DNA from 3 places in the Serratia liquefaciens ATCC 27592 genome. Region 1 is predicted to be linked to each of the others. Evidence: predicted binding sites of a transcription regulator. Region 1 holds the regulator's gene; each other region holds the start of a gene.
The links. Region 1 encodes ArgR, which controls arginine synthesis, uptake and breakdown. Its sites were predicted from a motif close to ANTGAATAAAAATACANT; they were not measured.

Region 1 (7,993 bases):
TTGCGTAGCTTCGTCCTGTTCCTGACAATATTTGATGTATTTCTTCACGCCGCGCGGGAACTTGATGTAGTTACCTTCGTTGATGGAATACATATTGCCGCTGGCCGGGAAGCGGACTTTCTCATGGGAGAGGCAGAACACGCCCAGAGAAGGATCGTAGGTGAAGGCATGCACGCCATAACCGGTGGTGTACACCAGCATGGTGGATGAACCGTAAACCACGTAGCCTGCGGCGACCTGTGCGCTGCCTGGCTGCAGGAAGTCTTCTTCGGTCACTGGCGTACCGACCGGGGTAATGCGACGATAGATAGAGAAAATCGTACCGACCGAGACGTTGACATCGATGTTGGACGAACCGTCCAACGGATCCATCAGCACCACATACTTGGCATTTTCAGCCCGCTCGCCGTCGAATATCACGATTTCATCTTCTTCTTCAGAAGCGATACCCGCAACTTCACCGCGCGCTTTCAATGCTGCTTTCAGCTTTTCATTCGCGTACAGGTCCAGTTTCATCTGAACTTCGCCCTGTACATTGGAAACGCCGCTGGTGCCCAGAATATCCACCAGACCCGCTTTGTTGATATCGCGGTGGATGATTTTGGCGCCCAGTTTAATTGCAGAAAGTAGCGCAGTCAGCTCGCCGGTGGCGTGTGAGAAGTCGTGCTGTTTCTCGACGATAAATTCGCCTAACGTTTTCATGACACAATCCCTGAATCTACGGATGGGTAGCGGTTTGTTAACAAACCGCCAACGTATTCGCGAGCAGTGTAGCCCAAAGATGAACGCTATTCATAGGCAAATCCATTTCTTCTGGACGATTCTGAGCGTTAGAATGAGTCAACATTCGACGTACTCTATGAGAAAACTATGCGCATTCACATTCTTGGGATCTGTGGCACCTTTATGGGCGGGCTGGCGGTGCTGGCTCGTTCGCTAGGGCATGAGGTGACCGGCTCTGACGCTAATGTCTATCCGCCGATGAGCACGCTGCTGGAGAAGGAAGGGATCGACCTGATCCAGGGCTACGATCCTGCTCAATTGGATCCGGCGCCGGATCTGGTGATCATCGGTAACGCCATGACGCGGGGTAATCCTTGCGTTGAAGCGGTACTGGAACAGGGGATCCCTTACGTTTCCGGCCCGCAGTGGCTGCACGATTATGTGCTGCGCGATCGCTGGGTGCTGGCCGTGGCCGGCACGCACGGCAAGACCACTACCGCCGGTATGGCCACCTGGATCCTGGAAGCCTGCGGCTATCAACCGGGCTTCGTTATCGGTGGCGTTCCGGGCAACTTTGACGTTTCCGCGCGTCTGGGCGGTAGCCCGTTCTTTGTGATCGAAGCCGATGAGTATGACTGCGCCTTCTTCGACAAGCGTTCCAAGTTTGTACATTACAGCCCGCGTACGCTGATCATGAATAACCTGGAGTTCGATCACGCTGATATCTTCGACGATCTGAAAGCGATCCAGAAACAGTTCCACCATCTGGTGCGTCTGGTGCCGGGCAAGGGCAAGATCATTTTGCCTGATAACGACAACCACCTGAAACAGGTGATGGCGATGGGCTGTTGGAGTGAGCAAGAGCTGGTCGGGGAAGAGGGCGCATGGCGCGCTCAAAAATTAACGCCGGACGCCAGCCATTATGCGGTGTTCCTCGACGGCGAACAGGTGGGCGAAGTGAAGTGGTCGCTGGTGGGTGAACACAACATGCATAACGGTTTGATGGCCATTGCCGCCACGCGCCACGTTGGTGTGCTGCCAGCCGATGCCTGCCGCGCGCTCGGTGAGTTTATCAATGCTCGCCGCCGTCTCGAACTGCGCGGTGAAGCTCATGGCGTTACGGTGTATGACGATTTTGCCCATCACCCAACGGCGATCCTGGCGACCTTGGCCGCATTGCGCGGCAAGGTTGGCGGTACCGCGCGCATTTTGGCTGTGCTCGAGCCGCGCTCCAATACCATGAAAATGGGGATCAGCAAGAATGATTTGGCACCGTCTCTGGGCCGTGCCGATGAGGTCTTCCTGTTCCAACCGCACCATATCCCCTGGCAGGTGGCGGAAGTCGCGGAAGCCTGTGTACAGCCGGCCCACTGGAGCGCCGATCTCGACACGCTGGTGGACATGATCGTGAAAACGGCCCAGCCTGGCGACCACATTTTGGTGATGAGTAACGGCGGCTTCGGTGGGATCCATGACCGTCTGCTGGAGGCATTGGCCCACAAGTCAGAACCTAAAGTGACTTATTGATCGTCGATTCAGTGTGACTGAAGCAAAACTAAAAGGCCGCTTGCGGCCTTTTCTTTTGCCCATAAAAAAGCCCTCGCGAGCGAGGGCAACGGGGTTCGTCGGATAGGACGACGAAGTTTCTTCAAGGAATCAGTGCTTACGATAGAACTCGGCAGTGGCAGTGACGAGGGTAATCAGTTCGGTAAGCAGGGCTCCCTGAATTGTTATTTGTAGATTTCGGCTGTCGCGTGCCAATTGCCGTTTTCGTAGGCTTCGATCACGCGGTAGGCTTTAGCGCCTTGTTTATCGGCTTTGTCAGACAGGGCCTGGCGAATATCGGAAGGCGCGCCGGTGACGCCGCTGACGGTGATGGTACCGGCAGACTGGAGCGTATTGGCCTGGTCGTTAGTGATTAACGTCGCGGCGGAAGCGCCGAACGAAACGACAGACAGCAGGCTAAGTGCAGCGAGAGTGGTTTTCATGTTCATGATAGTGCGTCCTGTTGTGATAACCGCCTGGAAGGGCTTTTGCAGCGTTTTTGTACTTGAAGGCTGTTATCAGTGGTGCTCGGTACCAGAGTTATATTGCCCGTTGCCGGGTAACGCCTTGTACTTATTTGTAAATTTCTGCTGTCGCGTGGAAGTTACCTTCGTTGCGTGCTTCGATTACACGGTAAGCGGTCGCCCCTTTGGCATCGGCCTTTTCAGACAGTGCCTGACGGATATCTGAAGGTGCACCGGCAACGCCGCTGACGGTAATGGTGCCTGCAGATTGCATTTTTTCAGCCTGGTTTGCATCAACAGATTGTGCTGCAAATGCGCCGAAAGAAAGCATGGAGAGAACGCTCATAGTTGCGATGGTAGATTTAATTTTCATGATTTGACCTTTTCGTATTCTTTTATCAGTTCCAGTGAACTGTGATTTACGTCACGGAAATGAGTATACATCTAGTAACGCCAAAAATTAATAGTTCGCTAACAGTTTCTAGTGAAACTTTATTATGATGATCCTTATCTTTTATAACCAGATGGAATAAAAAGTGGTTATAAAACGATCTTTTGATGTTAAATTTATGTAATTTCAATAGGGTAAGTGCTTTTGACCAAAAGTGCGGAAGAACACAGTAGCTATCACTGGCTGAGCAGTAATGTCATTGAAATATGCTGTGATGAGAAAGAAACCTGGCGTTAAACGTGGTAGGGCTAGAGGGGAAAGTTAGGATAGGGTTAAAGAAACGCTAACAAAACGCGACGGCTCGCCGCATTTTGTTAGCGTTATGCATCACAGCTCCTGTTCGAACAGGGTCAGGATGGCTTCGTACAGCTGGCGCGCGGTAAAGCTGCTGGCTGGGGTAACGAAAATGGTATCGTCACCGGCGATGGTGCCGAGAATACCTTCGGATTTGCCCAGAGAATCCAGCAGGCGAGCAATGAGCTGCGCGGCGCCGGGGCTGGTGTGGATCACCACAACCGCATCGTTGTGATCGACATCCAGCACCAGATTCTTCAGCGGGCTGGTGGTGGTCGGCACGCCGAGTTCGGCGGGAAGGCAATACACCATTTCCATTTTGGCATTGCGCGTACGCACCGCGCCGAACTTGGTCAGCATGCGCGATACTTTGGATTGGTTGATGTTTTCGAAGCCTTCTTCTTGCAGCGCCAAAACAATCTCGCCTTGAGAACTGAATTTTTCTTCTTTCAATAACGCTTTAAACGCCTTGATCAGATCTTCCTGCTTTGCGGGATTACGCATTTTGCACCGTGGAATGTTGACAATAGAAGTGATGATTATGCATATAAATGAATTTTTATGCAATAAAAGGACGCCCGGAAAAAATAACAATGCCCGGACAACGAGGAAAGGGCAGCATTTTAACAAAATCCGTACCCCATGAATATGCCCTTTCGGTGACCGAAAATGCCGCCCGCGGTGGTAAAGAAAATGTTATTAAAATGATGTTGTTCTGATGTTGTGTAAGGGTGTAATGTAACCGCCGGTTAACTTGCTCGTGAATAACCTCGCAGTATTTTTGATTAGTGTGCGCTATGCCCTTAATGCGTAAGCTATTTAATCTAAAATGAGCGCGACATCGGCTGTTTTATTGCGCCAGTTCTCAAACAGACTGTTAAGAGATTGTTTTTAAAGGTGTAATAATTTAAGGTCCGTAACCAACATATTCACGGCGCTTTATATATTTAAGATAATAAAGGAGTATAGGATGAAAGTTGCAGTTCTCGGTGCTGCTGGCGGTATCGGCCAGGCCCTCGCCCTTCTACTCAAAACCCAGCTTCCTTCAGGTTCTGAACTCTCTCTCTACGACATTGCCCCCGTTACCCCAGGCGTTGCCGTCGATTTAAGCCACATCCCAACCGCAGTGAAAATCAAAGGCTTCAGTGGCGAAGACGCTACTCCAGCTCTGCACGGTGCAGACGTGGTGCTGATTTCTGCAGGCGTTGCGCGTAAACCTGGCATGGATCGTTCAGATCTGTTCAACGTGAACGCAGGCATCGTGCGTAATCTGATCCAGCAAGTGGCAACCACCTGCCCGAAAGCCTGCATCGGCATTATCACCAACCCGGTCAATACCACCGTGGCTATCGCGGCAGAAGTGCTGAAGAAAGCCGGTGTTTATGACAAGAACAAACTGTTCGGCGTGACCTCGCTGGACATTATCCGTTCCAATACCTTTGTGGCTGAGCTGAAAGGCAAAAAACCTGAAGAGCTGAACGTACCGGTGATCGGCGGACACTCTGGCGTGACCATTTTGCCGCTGCTGTCGCAGATCCCTGGCGTGAGCTTTACCGATCAGGAAGTGGCCGATCTGACTAAGCGTATCCAAAATGCGGGTACTGAAGTGGTTGAAGCCAAAGCCGGCGGTGGGTCTGCAACCCTGTCTATGGGCCAGGCGGCGGCGCGTTTCGGCCTGTCTCTGGTTCGTGCGCTGCAAGGCGAAAAAGGCGTGGTGGAATGTGCTTATGTGGAAGGCGATGGCAAATACGCTCGCTTCTTCGCGCAACCGCTGGTGCTGGGTAAGAATGGCGTTGAAGAACGCAAAGACATCGGCACTCTGAGCGCGTTCGAACAGAAAGCGTTGGAAGACATGCTGGATGTTCTGCACAAAGATATCGAACTGGGCGAAAAGTTTATCAATAACTGATCATCCAGCAGTGCATGAGTATGCATAGGCCGCCGGACAACGTACCGGCGGTTTTTTTATGCCCGCAGCTAGGACCGAATACGGGCTTTTCGATCCAGTAAGTTATTGGTATGGGGATCGAAATAGCGGCTCGGCCAGATTTCTGCAGGGTGTATATCGAGCGTTTCGGCAATCAGCCATTCTCCTTTTGGCCAGGGACGCGACAGTGCGTTTGCCAGCGTTGATGAGCTAAGTCCTGCCTTGCGCGACACCGCCGCCAGTGTCGTTCCCTTCTTACGTAAAGCCGCAATGATATCCGCCGGATGCCAATCCTTATTCCTTGAGTTCATGTTTGCATTCCTTTTTTGATTAGCGAAAGTTCTGTTAGTGGTATAACTAACAGGTCAAGATTAATCGTTTGAACAACATGAAACGCTTATACGGAAACTAGGATACCACTAAATTTCTTAAAAAATATCCAATAAATTTCCTAAAAAAGATCTTCGCCTACTTTTGCCCAGAGAACATGGCCATGAAAAAAGAGTGGTTTGCCGCCAAGGAATTGACCGGCGTGGCAGGGTTACCTTCCTCACCACAGGGAATAAACTTGATGGCGCGTCGTGAAGGCTGGATCAGCCGCCGGCGCAAAGGCGTACAGGGAAAGGCGCTGGAGTATCACATTGACAGTTTGCCGACCGGTACGCGCAATTTACTGATCTTGAAAGAGGACCCGGCGCTGTATGAAGTTGAACGCAAGGATCCGCTGACGGTGTGGATTGAGTATTACTACCACCTGACGGAGAGCGAACGCGAAAAGATGTTGGCTTTCCTGATGCGAGAGGGGATTGGCGGCCTGCTGGCGCGTGTCTTTCCGGGGAAATGAACAGACCCGCATCGCGGGTCTGTGGAAACTGCAGGGCGTTTATTATTTCTTAAAAATCGCGTTGAACTGCAAGATGGGCTAATCCTTCCAGCGCGGCACGGTGGGCAGACTCCGGTAGCACCTGCAGTGCGGCAATCGCCTTGTCGGCCTCTTCCTCAGCGCGTTGGCGGGTATATTCCAGCGAGCCGCATTGCTCCATGGCCTGTAAAACCGGCTCCAGCAAATGACGGCCGTTGCCCTGTTCAATCGCGCCGCGGATCATGGCTTTCTGCTCGCCTTCACTATTATGCATGGCATGCAGCAAGGGCAGCGTCGGTTTGCCCTCGTTAAGATCGTCACCGGTATTTTTACCCAGGGTGCTGCCGTCGGCGCTGTAATCGAGCAGGTCGTCGATCAGCTGGAAGGCGGTGCCAAGATAGCGGCCGTAATCCTGCAGCGCTTTTTCTTCTGCCTCGCTGGCGCCCGAAAGGATCGCCGAAGATTGTGCCGCCGCTTCGAACAGGCGTGCGGTTTTGCTGTAGATCACCCGCATGTAGCTTTCTTCGGTAATGTTCGGATCGTTCACGTTCATTAACTGCAGCACTTCACCTTCGGCAATCACATTGACCGCCTCGGACATCAGCGCCAATACACGGAGCGATTCCAGGCTGGTCATCATCTGGAAAGCCCGCGTATAGATGAAGTCGCCAACCAATACGCTGGCGGCATTGCCGAAGGCAGCATTGGCAGTGGCCTTGCCGCGACGCATATCGGATTCATCCACCACATCATCATGCAGCAGGGTTGCGGTATGAATGAATTCGATCAGCGCAGCGACGGTAATGTGTTTATCACCCTGATAATGCAATGCCCGCGCCGCCAGAACGGCGATCATCGGGCGGATGCGTTTACCGCCACCACTGATAATGTAATAGCCAAGCTGATTGATGAGCGTGACATCGGAATTCAGCTGTTCGAGAATTGTTGCGTTCACGGCCGCCATATCTTGCGCGGTTAACTCGGTAATTTGCTCTAGGTTCATTGTATTTTTTTCAGCTGTGTTTCTCTTCACCGCGTTGAGATCGCTGCTCACATCGGTACATGGCGGTAACTGTCCTACTGATTGTACTTGAAAAACGCCTCAGATAAACGCCATGAAAGAAACTGTGCTTTTTTTCTTCTTTTTTCTACTTCTGGTCTTATTCTGCTCTTGTCATATGCTGGATTATTGCGTAGAATTCGCGCCCTATTGTGAATATTTATAGCGCGCTCTGTACTGAACAGTTGGGCACGCGGAAAGCGGAGTTTTATATGTACGCGGTTTTCCAAAGTGGTGGTAAACAACACCGAGTAAGCGAAGGTCAAACCGTTCGCTTGGAAAAGCTGGACATCGCAACTGGTGAAGCTGTTGAGTTTGACCAGATTCTGATGATTGCTAATGGCGAAGATATCAAAATCGGCGTTCCTTTCGTCGATGGCGGTAAGATCAAAGCTGAAGTCGTTGCTCACGGTCGTGGCGAGAAAATTAAGATTGTTAAGTTTCGTCGTCGTAAGCACCATCGTAAGCAGCAGGGCCACCGTCAGTGGTTCACTGACGTTAAAATCACCGGCATCAGCGCTTAAGTTAGGGGAGCAGATTAATGGCACACAAAAAGGCTGGCGGCTCGACTCGTAACGGTCGCGATTCAGAAGCTAAACGTCTGGGCGTTAAACGCTTTGGCGGCGAAGCAGTACTGGCAGGCAGCATCATCGTTCGTCAGCGCGGC
Region 2 (7,993 bases), 550 kb from region 1:
ACGCCTTTGGCGACCAGATAATCCGCCAGTTCGGTCGAGTTGGCGTAGCCCTGCTCTGCCGCTTCCTTACAACGCGGACGTTTCACCTGGATGCCATCCAGCACCAGCGCCGCCATCTGCAGACAGTCCATCCAGGTATCCAACGCGTCGAACAGCCCTTCCTTGTCTTCCTGCATATCTTTGTTGTACGCCAGCGGCAGGCCTTTCAGCGTCATCATCATGCCCGTCAATGCGCCCTGTACACGCCCGCATTTACCGCGGATCAGCTCCAGCGCATCCGGGTTTTTCTTCTGCGGCATCAGCGAGGAGCCGGAAGTCACGCGGTCGGACAGATCGACAAAGGCCGCTTCGCCGCTGTTGAAGAAGATCAGGTCTTCGGCAAAGCGCGACAGATGAACCATGCTGATGGAGGCGTTAGACAACAGTTCAAGCACGTGGTCACGATCCGAAACGCTGTCCAGGCTATTACGGGTTGCCGAAGCAAAGCCCAGCCAACCTGCCAATTGCTCACGGTCGATCGGGTACGCAGTGCCGGCCAGTGCGCCACTGCCCAGCGGGCTGACGTCCAGGCGTTTCAGCGTATCCTGCAGGCGGCTTTCATCACGCGCCAGCATTTCAACATAGGCCAGACACCAGTGCGCGAAGGTCACCGGCTGCGCACGCTGCAGGTGGGTATAACCCGGCATCACCGCATCCTGGTTGGCTTCGGCGGTTTCCACCAGCGCCTGTTGCAGTTGCACGATGGCCTGATGCAGTTCACCAATTTGGTGTTTGCACCACAATTTCAGATCGGTCGCGACCTGATCGTTACGGCTACGGCCGGTGTGCAGCTTTTTACCGAGATCGCCGACCTTGTCGATCAGCTTTTGCTCCACCCAGCTGTGAATATCTTCCGCATCGCTGCTGACAATCGCCTGCGGATCGGCCTGTACCTCTTCCAACAGCACGCTCAACGCCTGTTCCAGCTGTTGCTGCTCGGTCGCCGTCAATACGTTGACGGTCACCAGCGCTTTCGACCAGGCCACTGACCCTACGATGTCCTGTTCCGCCAGGCGATAATCGAAGCGCAAAGAATCATTTAACTGCTTGAACCGCTGATCTGCCGCCTGACTGAACCGTCCGCCCCAAAGTGCCATACCTTACTCCTGAATTTTATGCGAATAAGGGCGCAGCACGCTGCGCCCTTATCAAGTCACGCCGAATAATCAATAAAGTTACTTGTTCTTTTTCTCGTTCAGCGCACGAATGCGTGAAGAGAGCGAGAACAGGCGGATAAAGCCACCGGCATGGCTGTGATCGTAAACTTCGTCTTCGCCAAAGGTGGCGAACTCTTCAGAGTACAGGCTATTGGCAGATTTCTTCTGAATTGCCGTTACCTGGCCTTTGTACAGCTGCAGCACCACTTCGCCGTTCACTTCTTCGGCCAGTGCCTCAGCAGATGCTTGCAGTGAACGACGCAGCGGCGCGAACCAACGGCCATCGTACACTACGTAAGCCATTTCCAGGCCCAGCTGCTCACGCCATTTGAAGCTATCGCGATCCAGAACCAGCTGCTCAACGCCACGCAGTGCCGCCACCATGATGGTGCCGCCCGGGGTTTCGTAGCAACCGCGGGATTTGATACCCACCAAACGGTTTTCCACGATATCGATACGGCCCACACCATGTTTGGCGCCCAACACGTTCAGGGTTTCCAGGCATTTGTACGGGCTCAACGCTTCGCCGTTTACCGCCACTACCCGACCTTTCTCGACGGTGACAGTCACCTGCTCTGGCTGATCCGGAGCTTCCTGCGGATCGACGGTCCAGACCCAGCAGTCTTTATTCGGTGCATTCCACGGGCTTTCCAGCACGCCGCCTTCGGTAGAGATATGCCAGGCGTTTTCGTCACGGCTGTAGATTTTTTCCAGCGACGCCGTGGTCGGGATGTTGCGCTCTTTCAGGTAGTCCAGCAGCGCTTCACGGGAACGCAGGTTCCACTCGCGCCAAGGGGCTACCACTTTCAAGTGCGGCGCCAGTGCGGTATAGGTGGTTTCGAAACGCACCTGGTCGTTACCTTTACCGGTTGCGCCGTGGCACAGCGCGTCAGCACCGACCTTCAACGCCAGCTCAACCTGCGCCTTGGCGATGATCGGACGGGCCATTGAGGTCCCCAGCAGGTAGCTGCCTTCATACAGGGCACCGGTTTGCAGCACGGGGTAAACATAATCACTGATGAATTCTTCACGCAGATCAACAACGTGACACTCAGAGGCACCGGATTGCAGGGCTTTTTGCTCCACGCCTTCCAGATCGCTGCGCTCCTGGCCGATATCTGCCACGAATGCCACCACTTCGCAGCCGCCGTAGTTTTCTTTCAGCCAGGGAATGATGGCCGAAGTATCCAGGCCGCCAGAGTACGCCAGAACGATTTTTTTGATGCCTTGGTTTTGCATGGTCTTTTCCTTTTTAATTCTAAATTTAAGCGAGGATCCGGGTGCCAATCGACACGCCGTTAAACAGTGCAGGAAGCTGATCGGCATGGCGCCAACTGGCGATATCTACCGGGCGACCGAGGGTGCGGGCCGCATCGAGCGCCGCATTCACCTTCACCACCATACCATCAGTGATGATGCCCTGGGCAATCAGTTGTTCCGCTTTTTGCGCCGTCATTTCTGCGATGCGCTGCCCTTTTCCGTCGAGGATGCCACTGACATCCGACAGCAGGATCAAATCCGCACCCAGCGTGGCGGCCAACGCGGTCGCCGCCTGATCGGCGTTTACATTCATTAACTTCCCATCGGCGGTAATACCGATAGAGCTGATCACCGGCAGGTAGCCGGCACCCAGCAGGGTATTGAGCAACGCTGGCGACCCCGGCTGCGCGTTGCCTACGTGGCCAAGCGCCGGATCGAGCGGGGTGACGGTGACGCTGCCGCCGTCCGCCAGGCTCAGGCCTACGGCATTAATCTGGTGTTTGATCGCCCATGCCAGCAAGGTTTTGTTGGCCGTACCGGCCAGTGCGCCGGTGATAATGTCGATCTGATCGGCCGGGGTAACCCGCAGCCCATTTTTCTTCACCACCGGCAGGGAAAGCTGCTTCATCAGTTCGTCCACCACGCAACCGCCGCCGTGGACGATAACCAGTGGGCGCTGATGCTGCTGGCGGTAGCTGTCCAGCGCGGTAAACAAACGCTCCAGCGCTTCTTCACTGTCTAATAACACGCCACCTAACTTGATAATTAACGGGTTCATCGCTGTTTACATCCCACGCTGGTGATTTATTAAAGTAATGACTGGGTTTCCGGGAACCCAAAACGGATATTCAGGCATTGCACCGCCTGAGCGGCTGCGCCTTTCAACAGGTTGTCTTCCACCGCCACGGCAATCAGGTGTTCGCCCTGCACGGCAAAGCCGATATCGCAAAACGGCAACCCAACCACTGACTTCAGCGCCGGCACGCCTTTGTCGTACAGCCGCACCAGCGGTTTGTCGTCATAGGCAGCGTGATAAACGGCGGCCACGTCCTGCGCGGTCACGCCGGCTTTAAGGCGACAGGTGATGGTTTCGAGAATACCACGCGGGAAGTTACCCAAATGTGGCGTAAAGATGACCGGCACTCCCAGGTGCGCGACGATTTCCGGATGATGGCGGTGGTTGAAAATCCCGTACGGCTGCAGGCTCACCTCACAGAAGCTGGTGGTAACGCTGGCCTTGCGGCCCGCACCGCTAACGCCGCTGGTGGCGTTGATGACCGGCCACTGGTCGAGGTTCAGCAAACCTTGGTCGATCAGCGGTTTCAGTGCCAGCTGCGCTGCCGTTGGGTAACAGCCTGGCACGGCTATCAGCTGCGCCCGTTTGATTTCGTCGCTCTGCCACTCCGCCAGGCCATATACCGCCTGCTCCAGCAGCTCGGCATGCCGATGTTCAAAACCGTAGTACTGGCTGTAGAAAGCGGTATCTTTTACGCGGAATGCACCGGAAAGATCGAACACCACGCAACCGGCGGCCAGGAACGCCGGCGCGATATCGTGGCTGACCTCATGCGCCGTGGCCAAAAACACCACGTCGATACCTTCAGCCGCTTTCGCAACGTCAACCAATGGTTGCAACGGCAGATCAACGATGCCTTTTAACTGAGGGTGCAAATCGGAAAGCAATTTTCCTGCATCTGCACTTTGCGCTGAAACCGCTAAAGCGGTTATGTTCATGTGTGGGTGACGATTAAGGTACGCCGTGAGCTCCGCTCCGGCATAACCGCTGGCACCGACAATCAGCGTATTCAACATGGGGCCTTTCACCTTCTTGACTTGCGTTTGGTCGTTTTCGACTCAGGTTTCCAGGCTCACCAGCGTTGTTTCGCCGTTCACCCACGAGGTCGAGCGTTGATGTTTTTATAATCATCCGGGAATCGGGTTCCCTTACGCTCCAGCTTACTGTATTTTTATTCACAATAACTGCATGAATATTGATACCAACCTAACCAAAGGCTGTCAACAGTGAAGATGAAATTACCTCCATTTATTGAGCTGTACCGGGCGTTGATCGCCACTCCGTCGATCAGCGCCACCGATGGTGCCCTCGATCAGAGTAATGAAGCGTTAATCAACTTGCTGGCCGGCTGGTTTGCCGATTTGGGTTTCCGCGTCGACGTGCAGCCGGTGCCGGACAGCCGCAACAAATTCAACCTGCTGGCAAGCATTGGCGAAGGCAGTGGCGGCCTGCTGCTGGCGGGCCACACCGATACCGTGCCTTATGATGAAGGCCGTTGGACACGCGATCCTTTCACCCTGACCGAGCACGACAATAAGCTGTATGGACTGGGTACCGCCGACATGAAGGGCTTCTTTGCCTTTATTTTGGATGCGGTGCGTGACATCGATGCCAGCCAGCTGACCAAACCGCTGTACATTTTGGCCACCGCAGATGAAGAAACGACGATGGCCGGCGCACGTTACTTCGCCGCCTCGACCAGCATCCGCCCTGACTTCGCGATTATCGGCGAACCGACCTCATTGCAGCCGGTGCGTGCGCACAAAGGCCATATGGCCAACGCCATTCGCATTGTCGGCCAATCTGGCCATTCGAGCGACCCGGCGCGCGGCGTGAACGCCATCGATCTGATGCATGACACCATCGGCCGTTTGATGGAGCTGCGTAAAACGCTGCAGGAGCGCTACAACAACCCGGCATTCGCCGTGCCTTATCCCACCATGAACTTCGGCCATATCAGCGGCGGCGATGCCGCTAACCGCATCTGCGCCTGCTGTGAACTGCATCTGGATATCCGTCCGCTGCCGGGCATGACGCTCGACAATATCAACGAACTGATGCACCAAACGCTGGAACCCATCAGCCAACGCTGGCCGGGCCGCCTGAGCATTGAAGAACTGCATGCCTCGGTACCGGGCTACGAGTGTCCGACCGATCATCAGATGGTGGCGGTGATTGAGAAACTGCTGGGCACCCGTACACAGGTGGTCAACTATTGCACCGAGGCGCCGTTCGTCCAGCAGGTCTGTCCGACCCTGGTGCTGGGCCCCGGCTCTATCGACCAGGCGCATCAGCCGGATGAATACATCGATACCGGCTTTATCGAACCCACGCGCAAACTGCTGGGCCAACTGGTCAATCATTTCTGCCGTCAATAAACCTGATACAAAGTAGGGGTTATGATTTATCATTCCCCCTACCTCAAAATACGTATTAAACCAATGAAATAAGCCAGACTGATAACCGGCGTGCCGTAATTAAATTTCAGAAAATGCGCCGATTTTGATGTTTTTTTGCTAAAAATAGTGTCAATTGACGATTGGACAGGAACGTGGCGAGATGAAACAGGCGCTCTTCGCCTGACACGTGAAATTTACTTACAAGATAAAAATCATCTACCCAATAGATTTCAAGTTGCAGCTAGGCGGCGAACGCTTGAATCCCCGGGAGCTTGGATCAACCAAGTGAACGGGGTGAGAGCGCGAAGCCAACACCGCTGTGGCTTGAAAGATGAAGGGTAAATACAGAATTGGGTCAGGGGTTATATGAACGAACAATATTCGGCAATGCGAAGTAATGTCAGTATGCTCGGCAAATTGCTCGGCGATACCATCAAAGAAGCGCTGGGCGAGCATATTCTCGATCGCGTTGAAACTATCCGTAAGCTTTCCAAATCTTCACGTGCAGGCAATGAAGCGCACCGTCAGGAGCTGCTTTCCACCTTGCAAAACCTGTCCAACGACGAGTTGCTGCCGGTCGCACGCGCCTTCAGTCAGTTTCTCAATCTGACCAATACCGCCGAGCAGTACCACAGCATTTCACCCAACGGTGAAGCCGCCAGCAACCCGGAAGCGCTGGCCCAACTGTTCACCCGGCTGAAAGACAAAAAGCTCAGCACCAAAGAGCTGCAAAATGCGGTGTCTCAACTTTCTATCGAGCTGGTGCTGACTGCGCACCCGACGGAAATCACCCGCCGCACCCTGATCCACAAACTGGTAGAGGTGAACACCTGCCTCAGCCAGCTCGACCATAACGATCTGGCCGACTACGAGCGCAACAAGATCATGCGCCGCCTGCGTCAGTTGGTGGCTCAATCGTGGCATACCGACGAGATCCGCAAACACCGTCCGTCCCCGGTTGACGAAGCCAAGTGGGGCTTTGCGGTGGTGGAAAACAGCCTGTGGGAAGGGGTCCCTGCCTTCCTGCGCGAATTCAACGAACAGCTGGAAAATTCCATCGATTACAGCCTGCCGGCGGAGGCGGTGCCGGTGCGTTTCACGTCCTGGATGGGCGGTGACCGCGACGGCAACCCGAACGTCACGGCCGAGATCACCCGCCACGTGCTGCTGCTGAGCCGCTGGAAAGCCTGCGATCTGTTCACCCGCGATATTCAAGTGCTGGTGTCCGAACTGTCGATGACCGAATGTACTCCGGAACTGCGCGCACGGGCCGGTGGTGACGAGGTTCAAGAGCCGTACCGCGAAATCATGAAGCAGCTACGCAGCCAGTTGATGAGCTCTCAGGCCTATCTGGAAGGCCGCCTGAAAGGCGAGCGCGTACTGAAGCCGCACGATCTGCTGGTGAATAACGAACAGCTGTGGGAACCGCTGTTCGCCTGTTACCAGTCGCTGCAGGCCTGCGGCATGAGCATCATCGCCAACGGCCAATTACTGGATACCCTGCGTCGCGTGCGCTGCTTTGGTGTGCCGCTGGTACGCATCGACGTTCGCCAGGAAAGCACCCGCCACACCGAAGCCATCGCCGAACTGACCCGCTACCTGGGCCTTGGCGACTACGAAAGCTGGTCAGAAGCCGACAAGCAGGCGTTCCTGATCCGTGAACTGAATTCCAAACGCCCGCTGGTGCCGTTGAAGTGGGAACCGAGCGCCGACACCCAGGAAGTGCTGGAAACCTGCCGGGTGATCGCCGAGGCGCCAGAAGGCTCGATTGCCGCCTACGTGATCTCCATGGCGCGCACGCCTTCGGACGTGCTGGCGGTTCACCTGCTGCTGAAAGAAGCCGGTTGTCCGTTCCCGCTGCCGGTCGCGCCGCTGTTCGAAACCCTCGACGACCTGAATAACGCCGACGACGTGATGACCCAGTTGCTGAATATTGACTGGTACCGCGGCTTTATCCAGGGCAAACAGATGGTGATGATCGGCTATTCCGACTCGGCGAAAGACGCCGGGGTGATGGCCGCCTCCTGGGCGCAATACCGCGCTCAAGACGCACTGATCAAAACCTGCGAAAAGGCCGGCGTAGCGCTGACTCTGTTCCACGGCCGTGGCGGTTCGATTGGCCGCGGCGGCGCACCTGCGCATGCGGCACTGCTGTCACAACCGCCGGGCAGCCTGAAAGGCGGTCTGCGCGTGACCGAGCAAGGCGAGATGATCCGCTTCAAATTCGGTCTGCCGGAAGTCACCATCAGCAGCCTGGCGCTGTATGCCGGTGCTATCCTGGAAGCCAACCTGCTGCCGCCGCCAGAGCCGAAAAAAGAGTGGCGTACGCTGATGGATGAGCT
Region 3 (7,993 bases), 1.4 Mb from region 1:
GGCCCGTGAGCTGGATGCCCTGGTGAAAAACTACGATCCGCTTTCTGCTCGCTGCCCGGCACTGGATTTCCAACAGGTGCAGGGAATGTTGAAAGGGTTTATTGACCTGGTGTTCTGCTGGCAGGGGAAGTACTACCTGCTGGATTACAAGTCCAACTGGTTGGGCGAGGACAGCAGTGCCTATACCCGGCCGGCGATGGAGCAGGCGATGGCAGAACACCGTTACGATCTGCAGTATCAGTTATATACCCTGGCGCTGCACCGTTATCTGCGCCATCGGCTGGTGGACTACGACTATCAACGGCACTTCGGCGGGGTGATTTATTTGTTCCTGCGCGGGGTGGATGCGCAGCATCCAGGCAACGGCATCTTCGCCTGTCGGCCAGAGCAAGCGTTAGTCGAGGGTATGGACAGGTTGTTCAGCGGCGAGGCCATTACGGCAGAGGATGAGCCATGATAGCTTTACTGGAACAGGCGCAGGCACTCGGCGTGCTGCGCCCGCTGGATTTACAGTTTGCCCGCGTGGTGGCCACAGCGGACCAGCCGGATATTTTATTGGCTGCCGCTTGCCTCAGCGCCGAGGCGGGTGCCGGCCATGTTTGCCTGATGCTGGAACAGTTGTTGCCGGAGAATCTTTTTGACGGACGTCAGCCAGAGCTGGCGCAGGCTGTGTGGTTGGCGGCCGGGCAGCCCGATCTGACCGACTGGCAGCAGCGCCTGTCCGCCAGTGCGGCGGTTGGCGATGGCAGCACGGCGATGCCGATGGTGTTGCAACAGCAGCGTTTGTATCTGCAGCGCATGTGGCAGAACGAAGGTGAGGTTGCCGATTTTATCAGCGGTGACAGCCTCCATCAGGCGGTTGAAGAAGCCGAGCTACGCACCATTCTCGATCAATTATTTGGCGAAGCGACCGACGAACCGGACTGGCAGAAAATTGCCGCCGCGGTGGCCGCCACGCGGCGCATTGCCGTCATTTCCGGCGGACCGGGCACCGGTAAAACGACCACCGTGGCCAAGCTGTTGGCCGCGTTGGTGCAGCTTGCCGAAGGCCGACGTTTGCGCATTCAGTTGGCGGCACCCACCGGTAAAGCGGCGGCGCGCTTGACCGAATCCTTAGGCAGCGCCGGCAGGCAACTGGCGCTAACGCCGGAGCAACGTGCGCTGTTCCCAACCGAAGCCTCCACTCTTCACCGTCTGCTAGGCGCTCAGCCCAATAGCCAGCGTATGCGTTATCACCGTGGCAACCCGCTGCATCTGGATGTACTGGTGGTCGATGAAGCCTCGATGGTTGACCTGCCGATGATGGCGCGCCTGATTGCCGCTTTGCCTGCTCAGGCGCGGGTGATTTTCCTGGGCGATCGCGATCAGCTGGCTTCGGTTGAGGCTGGCGCGGTGCTGGGCGATATCTGCCGCTTTGCCGAGCAAGGTTATAGCGTGGCACGGGCAGAACAGCTCTCGCGGCTGACGGGTTGTCTGCTGCAGGGGCAAAGTGCCGAGGCGGAGGCAGCCGTGCGCGACAGCCTGTGCCTGCTGCGCAAGAGCTATCGCTTTGATGCCAACTCGGGCATTGGTCAACTGGCCTTTGCGGTAAATGCCGGGGATGGCAAGAAGGCAGCATGGGTGCTGGGCGGCAATTTCAGTGACGTTACGGGGCACCCGTTGGCGGAAACGCAAGACTATCAGGCACTTTTGGATGCGTGCGTGGCGGGCTATCGTGATTATCTGCAGCAGGTGGCGACAGGTGCTGACGCGGTGACGATACTGGCTGCGTTTGGCCAATTCCAGGTGCTATGCGCGCTACGAGAGGGGCCATTCGGTATTGCCGGGTTGAATGAGCGGATTGAAACGGGACTGCAACGCGCCGGTTTGATCCAGCGTAAGCCAGGAACTGCGGGGCGCTGGTATCCGGGGCGTCCGGTGATGATTGGGCGTAATGACAGCGCGCTGGGGTTGTTCAACGGTGATATCGGTATTGCTTTGCGAGATGAGAGCGGCGAGCTGCGCGTTCATTTCCAGCTGCCGGACGGTAGCATTAAGTCGGTGCAGCCGAGCCGTTTACCGGCGCATGAAACCGCCTATGCGATGACGGTGCATAAATCGCAGGGCTCGGAGTTCGATCATACGGTACTGGTACTGCCCAATCATTTCTTGCCGGTGCTGACCCGCGAACTGGTGTATACCGCGATTACCCGGGCGAGGAAGCAGCTTTCGCTGTATGCCACCGAAGCCGTTTTACTACGGGCGATCCGCACCCCGACCCAACGCCGCAGTGGGTTGGCAGAGCGGTTACAGATAACGGGTTAAGAGAGAGCTTGGGGCGCAGCATGCTGCGCCCGCCACGGATTACAGATCGGCCAGCAGAATTTTGGAACGGCGTTGGTAGTTGTACAGCGCCTGTTTTTGCATTGGCAGCACGTCAACTTCCGCCGGGGTGAAACCGCGCTCCTGGAACCAGTGGATGCTGCGGGTGGTCAGCACGAACAGTTTACGCAGGCCCATCTGACGCGCCTGACTCTCCACCCGCTGCAGCAACATTTCACCGCGTGATGAGCTGCGGTAATCCGGGTGCACCGCCACGCAGGCCATCTCGCCGATTTTCTCTTCCGGGAACGGATACAGCGCCGCGCAGGCGATGGTCAGGTTATCGCGTTCAATAATGGTGAACTTGTCGATCTCCATTTCCAACTGCTCACGTGAGCGGCGAACCAAAATGCCTTGCTGTTCAAGCGGACGGATCAGTTCGAGGATGCCGCCGATGTCGTTAATCGTGGCACGACGCACCTGTTCCGCGCTCTCCATGACGATTTGGGTGCCGATACCATCGCGTGAGAACAATTCCTGCACCAGAGCGCCGTCTTCCTGATAGCTGATAAGGTGGCTGCGGCGTACGCCGCTGCGACACGCCTTTACCGCGCCGCGCAGGAAGCGCACGGTGCCGGAATGGTAATCACCGCTTTCTTCCAGTTCTTCGATGCGTTTCTGCGCATCGTTGGGAAACAGTTCGGAAATGATATTGCCTTCCTGATCGGTGACCCCTTGAGACGAGCAGAAGCCGATCATCTTCTCGGCTTTCAGCTTGATGGCCAACTGGGTCGCCACTTCCTCTGACGTCAGGTTAAAGCTTTCGCCGGTAACCGAAACGGCGACCGGGCCGATCAGCACAATGGCGTTGCTGTCGAGCTGACGATGAATGGCTTCTTCATCAATACGACGGATACGGCCGCTGTGGCAGTAATCCACACCGTCATCGATACCCAGCGGTTGGGCAATGATAAAGTTACCGCTAACCACGTTGATATGCGCACCCTGCAGCGGCGTGTTGTTGAGGCTCATTGACAGCCTGGCGGTGATATCCAGTTGCAACAGGCCTGCTGCTTGTTTAACCAGCTCAAGGGTGTGGGCGTCGGTAACGCGCGTATGTTTGTGATAAATCGGTTCGTAATTATGCTGCGCCAAATTAACGTCGATTTGCGGCCGTGCGCCATAGACCACCACCAAACGAATGCCCAAGCTATGCAGCAGCCCGATATCGTTGACGATGTTGGAAAAGTTCTCATGTTCGATGGCTTCTCCGCCAAGCATGACGACAAACGTCTTGCCACGGTGGGCGTTGATATAGGGAACTGAGTGACGGAATCCTTGGACCAGCTCTGTACTACGTTCCTTCACGGCCAAACCTCATTTGCATATTTATACGGTATTTTTGTATTTTTATTCTTTTATTGGCCTGATGGCAAGTGAGAAATTGTCTCTATTTCTTTGCTAAGGGCTCTGAATCGTTAATAAATTGAAAAACCATAAAAAGATTTTCTGATGACAGCGCCGGAATGATTGGTTAAAGTTTTCGGCATTCCCGTTTACTGGTGTTTTTTTCATCTGTTTTAATCTGTTACCACTGCCGGAGTCGCATGCCAAACTCAAATCACAATCTGGGCCGCCGTCGTTTATTGCAGGGGGTTGCCGCTAGCTGGTTGCTGAGTGTGAGTCGGGTGGGCGTCGCCGCTTCGTCGCACGTCATCGCCGTACGTGTCTGGCCTTCGTCTACCTATACCCGAGTGACGCTCGAATCTAACGTTGAACTGAAATATAAACAGTTTGCGTTGACCAATCCCGATCGCGTGGTGGTGGATATCGAGGGCGTGCAGCTCAACAGCGTGCTTAAGGGCATTGTCGGCCAGGTACGCGACGACGATCCTTACCTGAAACAGGCGCGTGTCGGCCAGTTCGATCAAAACACCGTCAGGCTGGTGCTGGAGCTTAAACGCAGCGTCACGCCCCACATGTTTACATTGGCGCCGGTGCCGGAATACCGCAATCGTCTGGTGATGGATCTGTACCCGAGCAAGGGCGGCAGCGGCGAAGAATATGATCCACTGTTGGCGTTACTGGAAGATTACAACAAGGGCGATCTTGAGCGCACTTTACCGGCGGAAGCACCGCAGGCCGGTAAAGCAGGGCGCGATCGGCCTATTGTCATCATGCTGGATCCCGGCCACGGTGGTGAGGACCCCGGTGCGATTGGCAAATTCAAAACGCGTGAAAAAGATATCGTACTGCAGATTGCCCGTCGCCTGAGCACCTTAATCAAGCGTGAGCCGAACATGAAGGTGTTTATGACGCGCAATGAGGACGTCTTCATTCCGCTTAAGGTGAGGGTGGCTAAGGCACGTAAGCAGCGCGCCGATCTGTTTGTGTCGATCCATGCGGATGCCTTCACCAACCGTGCCGCGCGCGGTTCGTCGGTATTTGCGCTGTCGACCAAGGGGGCCACCAGCTCGGCGGCAAAATTCCTGGCGCAGACCCAAAACGAATCGGACCAAATCGGCGGCGTCAGCAAAAGCGGCGATCGCTATTTGGATCACACCATGTTTGATTTGCTACAAACCGCGACCATCAACGACAGCCTGAAATTCGGCAAGGAAGTGCTTAACCGAATGGGCAAAATCAACCGTTTGCATAAGAATCGCGTCGATCAGGCCGGTTTTGCGGTGTTAAAGGCGCCGGATATCCCCTCTATCCTGGTTGAAACGGCGTTTATCAGCAACATAGAGGAAGAGCGCAAACTGCGTACTACCCATTTCCAGCAGCAGGTGGCGGAGTCTATTCTCGCAGGTATCAAAGCGTATTTTGCTAACGGCGGTGCGGTTGCACGCAGCTAGAGGGCGGCGGCGGGGATCTGCAGACCGCTGCGCTTTCGCAATAACTGTATTCCTGAACAAGCTGGAGTTTGCCCCAGCGGCAAATGTTTTGCCAAGTCTTCCTATCCCTGATTGTCCCTGAAACTGGCGACGAAAAGCTCGCAAATCCTATCGGCAGCACCCATTTCGTTGCCTCTTCACCGGCAATCCTCAAGCCAATGGTTGGCTGCAATAAGAGTGACTCACCATTCCTCATCTGCTAAGGCTCCAGATCCTGGTCCGTCGACTCGCTCACACTCTGAGACACCGGCGCGCAAAATCCGTGTTGCACATTGACAGGGGATAAAAAATATATTCTATTAAAAAATATATTTTATTCACATAAAAAAGGATATCCCGTGTCAATGTCCGCAAACGAAGGAATGCAGAGCATTCAGGAAATGGTAGACAGCACGGGGACGCGTCGCGGCCAAGTGCTGTTGCTGACTATGTGCGCGCTTTGTCTTCTGTGTGATGGTTTCGATATCCAGGCTATGGGTTATGCCGCACCGGCCATTCGGGATGCCTGGTCGCTGGAAACCGCGGTGCTGGGCCCGGTGTTTAGCGCCGGATTGGCCGGCATTGCCATCGGTGCCTTTGCTCTGGGCTGGCTAGCCGATCGCATTGGGCGTAGGCCGTCCATCATTTCTGCCACGCTCATTTTTGGCGTATTCACCCTGTGTTCTGCCTTCGCCCAGAATGTTAACCAACTGATGGCGTTCCGTTTCCTTGCCGGTATAGCCTTAGGCGGCGTGATGCCAAACTGTATTGCATTGGTTGTCGAATACAGCCCCTTACGCCAGCGAGCGACCTATATCACCGCGATAACCTGTTTTTTTGCGATCGGCGGTGGGCTGGGTGGCGTTACCGCGGCTTTGCTGATCCCGCTCGTTGGCTGGCAGGCTATTTTTATTCTCGGGGGGCTTTTGCCGATTATCCTGGCGATTTCTATGTGGGCCTACCTGCCGGAGTCGGCACAATGGATGTTGAGATGCGGAAAGGGAGAAGCGGCAATTCGTTCAACCTTGCGAAAAGTGTTTCCGGAGCAGCAGGCCATGAGCGTCGATCTTTCCAACAGCCACATTGGCATGCAGCGCGCCAAAGCCACGGTGGTTGATCTCTTTCGAGATAACCGTGCTGCGTTCACCTTGCTGCTTTGGCTGGTGAATTTTATGAATCTTATCGATCTCTATTTTTTGGCAAATTGGCTGCCAACCCTGATCAAGGACGCGGGTCTGTCGCTGGAAATCGCCAATTTGGCCACGGGAGCATTGCAGTTTGGCGGGGTTTTAGGCACCCTGGCGCTGGGTCGCCTGATTGATAAATTCGGGGCTTACAGCGTGCTTATCACCGGCTTTTCAATTGCGGCCCTTTCAATAGCCGCGATAGGTTTTGAGCCGAAAAATCTGCTGATACTGTTCAGCTCGGTCTTTGTTACGGGCGTTTTCGTCGTCGGCGGCATGCCGGGGGTAAATGCACTGGCTGCCGGCGGTTACCCGACATTTTTGCGTTCAACCGGTTTAGGTTGGGGGCTGGGTATAGGGCGGGGCGCTTCGATGCTCGGGCCTCTATTGGGGGCTGCACTGATTGCCCGCCATTGGATGGCATCCGATCTGCTGCTGCTTGCGGCGGTGCCAGCGGTGGTATCGGCGTTAGCCATTGGGGGGATGTGGCTGCAAAAACGTGAAAGTCATTATGATTGATCGGGTGTGCTAACTTGATTTCATTGACGTTATGGAGAGGGCGTTGTTCGCTGAAGAAAAATTGGGATTGGTGGATTTCAGATACAAAAAAACACCCGTTAAGGTGCTTATCTGTGGTCATTAAGATTGGTTGCGGAGGCCGGATTTGAACCGACGACCTTCGGGTTATGAGCCCGACGAGCTACCAGGCTGCTCCACCCCGCGTCCGTCTTAATGCTTGTATTATCGTAAACCAACTTTCATAAGATACCGCTGGTACAGTATCGGTTGGTTGCGGGGGCCGGATTTGAACCGACGACCTTCGGGTTATGAGCCCGACGAGCTACCAGGCTGCTCCACCCCGCGTCCGTATAATACTTTTTTCATCGAATCCAACACTTACTTGATACTGCTCTTGCAGTATCGGTTGGTTGCGGAGGCCGGATTTGAACCGACGACCTTCGGGTTATGAGCCCGACGAGCTACCAGGCTGCTCCACCCCGCGTCCGATGGAAGCGCACTATACTCTCCGTGCATTTTGTTGCAACCCTTTTTGCATTTTATTGAACTAAAACAGCCTTTCTGTCGAATAAGTCCGCAACTTGCGTTCTTTTTCATCATTATCCGGCCGAGGGCTTTTTTTATAGGCGGCGATTCCTTTATCTATGGGCGTTTGTTATCGTTCGCCGGTAGATCATATCAGTTGAGAGTGTGCGCGATGAAAGGACGTTGGGGCAAATACCTGCTGGGCGGGTTAATGGTAGCGATACTGGCAGGCTGTTCGTCAAAGCCGACCGATCGGGGACAGCAATATAAGGATGGACGTCTGGATCAGTCGCTGGAGTTGGTGAATCAACCCAATGCGAAAGGGGTACCGGTAAATGCCAAGGATTATTCAGATCAACTGATGGAGATTAAATACGCCTCTCCTTCACTTTTTAATCGCAACAACACTACCTATCAGGCAGTACAGAACTGGATGGCCTCCGGCGCCGATACGCGCAACCTGAACCAGTACGGCCTCAGCGCTTACCAGATGGAAGGCGTAGACAACTACGGCAACGTTCAGTTTACCGGTTACTACACGCCGGTGGTGCAGGCGCGCTATACCCAACAGGGTGAGTTCCGTTATCC

Region 2: argC (N-acetyl-gamma-glutamyl-phosphate reductase) is a predicted target of ArgR. The motif match lies at 4,415-4,432, and genes of this name have one in related genera.
Region 3: argA (amino-acid N-acetyltransferase) is a predicted target of ArgR. The motif match lies at 3,703-3,720, and genes of this name have one in related genera.

What each region holds. Positions count from the first base shown of each region.
Region 1 covers NC_021741.1:361,961-369,953, forward strand. The annotation lists gene fbp (class 1 fructose-bisphosphatase) at 1-702, opposite strand, end outside; gene mpl (UDP-N-acetylmuramate:L-alanyl-gamma-D-glutamyl-meso-diaminopimelate ligase) at 871-2,250, shown strand; gene yhcN (peroxide/acid stress response protein YhcN) at 2,454-2,717, opposite strand; gene yhcN (peroxide/acid stress response protein YhcN) at 2,842-3,105, opposite strand; gene argR (transcriptional regulator ArgR) at 3,511-3,981, opposite strand; gene M495_RS25725 (hypothetical protein) at 4,029-4,196, shown strand; gene mdh (malate dehydrogenase) at 4,448-5,386, shown strand; gene M495_RS01675 (helix-turn-helix domain-containing protein) at 5,455-5,715, opposite strand; gene M495_RS01680 (DNA-binding protein) at 5,898-6,248, shown strand; gene ispB (octaprenyl diphosphate synthase) at 6,298-7,269, opposite strand; gene rplU (50S ribosomal protein L21) at 7,539-7,850, shown strand; gene rpmA (50S ribosomal protein L27) at 7,868-7,993, shown strand, end outside.
Region 2 covers NC_021741.1:5,055,170-5,063,162, forward strand. The annotation lists gene argH (argininosuccinate lyase) at 1-1,136, opposite strand, end outside; gene M495_RS23530 (argininosuccinate synthase) at 1,215-2,435, opposite strand; gene argB (acetylglutamate kinase) at 2,461-3,234, opposite strand; gene argC (N-acetyl-gamma-glutamyl-phosphate reductase) at 3,264-4,268, opposite strand; gene argE (acetylornithine deacetylase) at 4,485-5,630, shown strand; gene ppc (phosphoenolpyruvate carboxylase) at 6,018-7,993, shown strand, end outside.
Region 3 covers NC_021741.1:4,151,217-4,159,209, reverse strand. The annotation lists gene recB (exodeoxyribonuclease V subunit beta) at 1-457, shown strand, start outside; gene recD (exodeoxyribonuclease V subunit alpha) at 454-2,304, shown strand; gene argA (amino-acid N-acetyltransferase) at 2,344-3,669, opposite strand; gene amiC (N-acetylmuramoyl-L-alanine amidase AmiC) at 3,909-5,159, shown strand; gene M495_RS19485 (MFS transporter) at 5,471-6,880, shown strand; tRNA gene M495_RS19480 (tRNA-Met) at 7,008-7,084, opposite strand; tRNA gene M495_RS19475 (tRNA-Met) at 7,149-7,225, opposite strand; tRNA gene M495_RS19470 (tRNA-Met) at 7,288-7,364, opposite strand; gene mltA (murein transglycosylase A) at 7,578-7,993, shown strand, end outside.